One region of the Arthrobacter sp. P4_F11 genome, then DNA from elsewhere that is predicted to be linked to it. Evidence: predicted binding sites of a transcription regulator. Region 1 holds the regulator's gene; the other holds the start of a gene.
The links. Region 1 encodes LexA, which represses DNA repair genes until DNA is damaged. Its sites were predicted from a motif close to TCGAACANNTGTTCGA; they were not measured.
Positions count from the first base shown of each region.

Region 2: the regulator LexA is predicted to act here: its motif matches at 1,409-1,424, upstream of ruvA (Holliday junction branch migration protein RuvA).

Region 1 covers NZ_JBFUJK010000006.1:53,330-55,504, forward strand. Annotated here, with positions in the region: gene AC1DRO_RS08440 (LysM peptidoglycan-binding domain-containing protein) at 36-467, opposite strand; gene lexA (transcriptional repressor LexA) at 985-1,734, shown strand; gene AC1DRO_RS08450 (ATP-dependent DNA helicase) at 1,832-2,175, opposite strand, start outside.
Region 2 covers NZ_JBFUJK010000001.1:97,060-99,234, reverse strand. Annotated here, with positions in the region: gene ruvB (Holliday junction branch migration DNA helicase RuvB) at 1-699, opposite strand, end outside; gene ruvA (Holliday junction branch migration protein RuvA) at 692-1,336, opposite strand; gene ruvC (crossover junction endodeoxyribonuclease RuvC) at 1,462-2,049, opposite strand; gene AC1DRO_RS00465 (YebC/PmpR family DNA-binding transcriptional regulator) at 2,098-2,175, opposite strand, start outside.

The DNA of each region.
Region 1 (2,175 bases):
GAAACTGTGACGCCCGCGACGGCACCCGGGGGTGGTTACTTGGACGGGACGAACAGTTGCTGGCCCGGCATCACACGCGCGGCGTCCAGATTGTTCAGCTCCACGATGTCGGCCACGACGTCGCGGGGATCGCGCTCCGGAGCCACCGACCCGGCAATGGCCCAGAGGGACTCCCCCGGTTGGACTGTGACGGATACGGTCGGCGTCACCGAGAGCTGGTCTGCGGAATCTGCCGCTTTCGCGGGAGCGTTGAGGAATCCGCTGAACGACAGGATGAACGCCGCCAGCAGGATCAGCGGGACACCGAAGAAGACGAAGCGTCCGCGCCGGGTGAGCCGCAGCGGCGGCTGCTTGGTCCGGCCGCCGGAAACCGCGGCGGCTCCTTGCGGCGCCTGCGACGTCGCGGCGCCGCGGCGCCTGGCGTTGAGCGGGTACACGTTGCCGTGAAGGGAACCACCCTGGCCCATGCCGCCTTGGTCGCGACTGCCGTGTCCGAGGCTGCCGTGTCCGATGTTGCGGCGAGCCGCTGCGCCACCTGGACCAACACCGCGGTGGCGGGTCGTGACGTCCTGAATGTTAGTGCCGTCAAACGCGCTTGAAACTGACATGAACTGAGCCCTCCTGGACCATAAGTTGCCGCCCGGCGTACTCACGTACTCGCCGCCAACCGGCCGAACCTTCGAACATAGAACCGAACATCGCTTGCGAACCCAGATCGTCGGAATCGAACACATATTCGAATCTTGCTAGTTCTGTTTTAGCACTTACTAACGAACGATGTCGAGACTCGCTAGAACAAATGTTTGAAAAAGGTCTGCGGCTGGCCTATTTTTGAGGGACAGGACAACCACTTTCGAACTCCCACTTTCGAACTACCCGTGGGAATTCATTCGTAGTTGATCAGCAGGGTCTGACATTTCAGGCCGGAAGTTCCCGGTGACAGCAGCCACGGCAGCCGGGCGGAACGGAAAGGCGTTGGCGAACATGGCAGCACAAGCCACCGGCGGCAGGGCCACCCCACGGAGCCCGCAGCCCGCCCGGGCCCCCAAGAGCCTCACCGTCCGGCAAAAGAAAATCCTGGAGACCATCCAGCGGTCCGTCACGGACAAGGGCTATCCGCCGTCCATGCGCGAAATCGGCGACACCGTCGGTCTCGCCAGCCTCTCGAGCGTGACCCACCAGCTCTCCCAGCTCGAAAAGCTCGGCTACCTGCGGCGTGATCCGAAGCGCCCGCGGGCCATGGAAGTGCTCATGCCGCTGACCCTGGACGAGGGGACCACACCGATTTCCGGTGTCGAGAAGTCAAGCGGCCTGCGGGCCGTCGGCGGCCTGTCAGTGACTGAGCTGGCCAGCGCCACCGACACGGCAATGGTGCCGTTCGTCGGACGCATCGCCGCCGGCGGGCCGATCCTCGCGGACCAGGTGGTGGAGGACGTCATGCCGCTGCCCCGCCAGCTCGTGGGCCATGGCGAACTCTTCATGCTCAAAGTGGCCGGCGACTCGATGATCGACGCCGCCATCTGCGACGGCGATTGGGTGGTTGTCCGCCGCCAGGGCGATGCCGTGAACGGCGACATCGTTGCCGCCCTGCTGGACGACGAAGCCACGGTCAAGACCTTCCGCCAGCGGGACGGCCACACGTGGCTGTTGCCGCAAAACACCCAGTACGAGCCCATCCTGGGCGACCACGCCGTCATCATGGGCAAGGTCGTCTCGGTACTGCGCTCACTCTAAACTGCGCTCCCCTTAGCCGTCCCGGGCCATGCCGCCAGTTCGGAGCGGCCACCCCGCGGCGGATTTCCGGCGCAGGGTGGCGGCCCCGGTTTGGGACTTAGGCTTTTGCGGAGTCTTTCGCCAGGCGCTTCAGGGCTGCCATGGCTATCGATGAATCGGTGGTGGGCCAGAACGGCGGCAGCGCGGCGCGCAGGAAGCCGCCGTAACGCTCCGTAGAGAGCCGCGAATCCAGCACTGCCACCACGCCCTTATCCGAGGTCGAGCGGATCAGCCGTCCGGCGCCCTGCGCGAGGCGGATGGCGGCGTGCGTGGCCGAGACGGCCATGAAGCCATTGCCGCCGGCCTGGGCCACGGCCCGCGAACGTGCCGTCATCAGCGGGTCGTCCGGCCGCGGGAAGGGAATCCGGTCGATGACCACCAGCCGGCAGGACACGCCAGGGA
Region 2 (2,175 bases), on a different contig from region 1:
CGCCCAGTCCCGGACCCGGCGCAGGAGCCGGTTGGCGATGCGTGGCGTGCCCCGGGACCGGCCGGCAATCTCGCTGAATCCGGCGGAGTTGACCTTGAGGTCAAGCAGACCGGCGGAGCGGCGCAGGACCAGTTCCAGCTCCTCGACGGAGTAAAACTCGAGGTGGCCGGTGAAACCGAACCGGTCCCGCAGCGGGCCGGGAAGAAGGCCGGCCCGCGTGGTGGCGCCGACCAGGGTGAAGGGCGGCAGCTCCAGCGGAATGGCCGTGGCACCGGCGCCCTTGCCGACGACGATATCGACGCGGAAATCCTCCATCGCCATGTACAGCATTTCCTCGGCCGGCCGGGACATACGGTGGATTTCATCCAGGAACAGGACCTCGCCCTCAGAGAGCGAGGACAGGATGGCCGCAAGGTCGCCCGCGTGCTGGATGGCCGGGCCGCTGCTGATCCGCAGCGGGACGTTCATTTCGGCGGCGATGATCATGGACAGCGTGGTCTTGCCCAGGCCGGGAGGGCCCGAGAGCAGCACGTGGTCCGCGCTGCGCCCACGCATACGCGAGGCCTCCAACACGAGGGAGAGCTGCTTGCGGACCCGGTGCTGGCCCACGAAGTCGTGCAGGTTCTTGGGCCGCAGGGCGGCTTCGATGACCCGCTCCTCCGGTTCCTCTCCCCCGGCGACGATCGACGGCTCAGCCACGCGCGCCTACCCGGTTCCCGGCGCGGGCGCCGTCCTGGCCCAGCCAGCGCAGCGTCGCGCGGAGAATCTCCGCCACATTGCCGTTCGCGGCCAGGTCCGGGGAATCGGCCAGGGACTTGTCGATGCTGGCCGTGGCATCCTTTTCGGACCAGCCCAGGCTGGTCATCGCGGCCACCACCTGCGGCTTCCAGACGGATTCCGCGGAAACGGCCGCGACAGGCGCGCCGGCGGTGCCGTGCGGCACAAGCTTGCCGGCGAGTTCGAGCACGATCCGGCCGGCCACCTTCGGTCCGATGCCCGGGACCTTCGTGAAGGCCTTGCCGTCGCCGGAGTGGGCGGCCACCCGGATGGCTTCCGGCTCGTGGACGGCCAGCACGGCCAGGGCGAGGCGGGGACCGACGCCGCTGACGCTGAGGAGCACATCAAACACCTCGCGTTCGTCATCGCTGGCGAAGCCGAACAGGGTCAGCGAGTCTTCCCGCACGATCAGGGACGTGAACAGCTTCCCCTCCTCACCCACCCGGAGGCCGCTGAGGGTCTGCGGTGTGGCATTGACGCTCATGCCGGCCCCGTTGAGGTCGATCACGGCGGAGGACAGGCCAACATGCGCAACGGTTCCGCGAAGAAAACTGATCAAGGCCGGGCTCCTGGTCTAACTGACGTCTACAACTGGGTGATGAAAGAACGTACAGCCGGGCACGCCGGCTATCCGAACATATCTACGAATACCCTACCAAGCCCCGCGGCTTCACAGCCGGACATTCAGCGCGCACGGCGCGCTTTTGCCTCCGCGTCCGCCCACGCCCGCTGCGCCGGAGTGAGGGACTGGCTGCCCGGCCCCGTCGTCACTGCATCCTTGGTGGAAGTGCCGCCGCCGGACCGCCAGGCGTGGGTGATGGCCAACGCGAGGGCGTCGGCGGCGTCGGCCGGGCGCGGAGGCGCATCCAGCCGAAGGATCTTGGTCACCAGCTTGGTGACCGCGTCCTTGTTCGAGGTCCCGCTTCCCGTCACGGCGGCCTTGACCTCGGACGGGGTGTGCAGCGCCACCGGGATGCCACGGCGCGCGGCGGCCGCAATAACCACACCGGAGGCCTGCGCCACCCCCATGACCGTGCTGACGTTGAGCTGGGAAAAGACCCTCTCCACGGCGAGGACCTGGGGTTCGTAGCGGTCCAGCCACTCGTCGATGGACGTGGCGATGACCAGCAGCCGCTGGTCCAGGCTCTCCTCGGGAGACGTGCCCACAACACCGAAGGCCACCAAAGTGGCCCGCCGGTTCCGCTCGACGTCGACAACGCCGATCCCGCACCGGGTGAGGCCCGGGTCGACCCCCAACACGCGCAGCGTCACGGTTGGGCCGTCAAGACCGGGCCCCAAAGTCACGTTTGGGTGAGTGCGTCACTCGGCTTCCAGTGCGGCCTGCACTTCGTCGCTGAGGTCGGCGTTGCTGTACACGTTCTGGACGTCGTCGAGCTC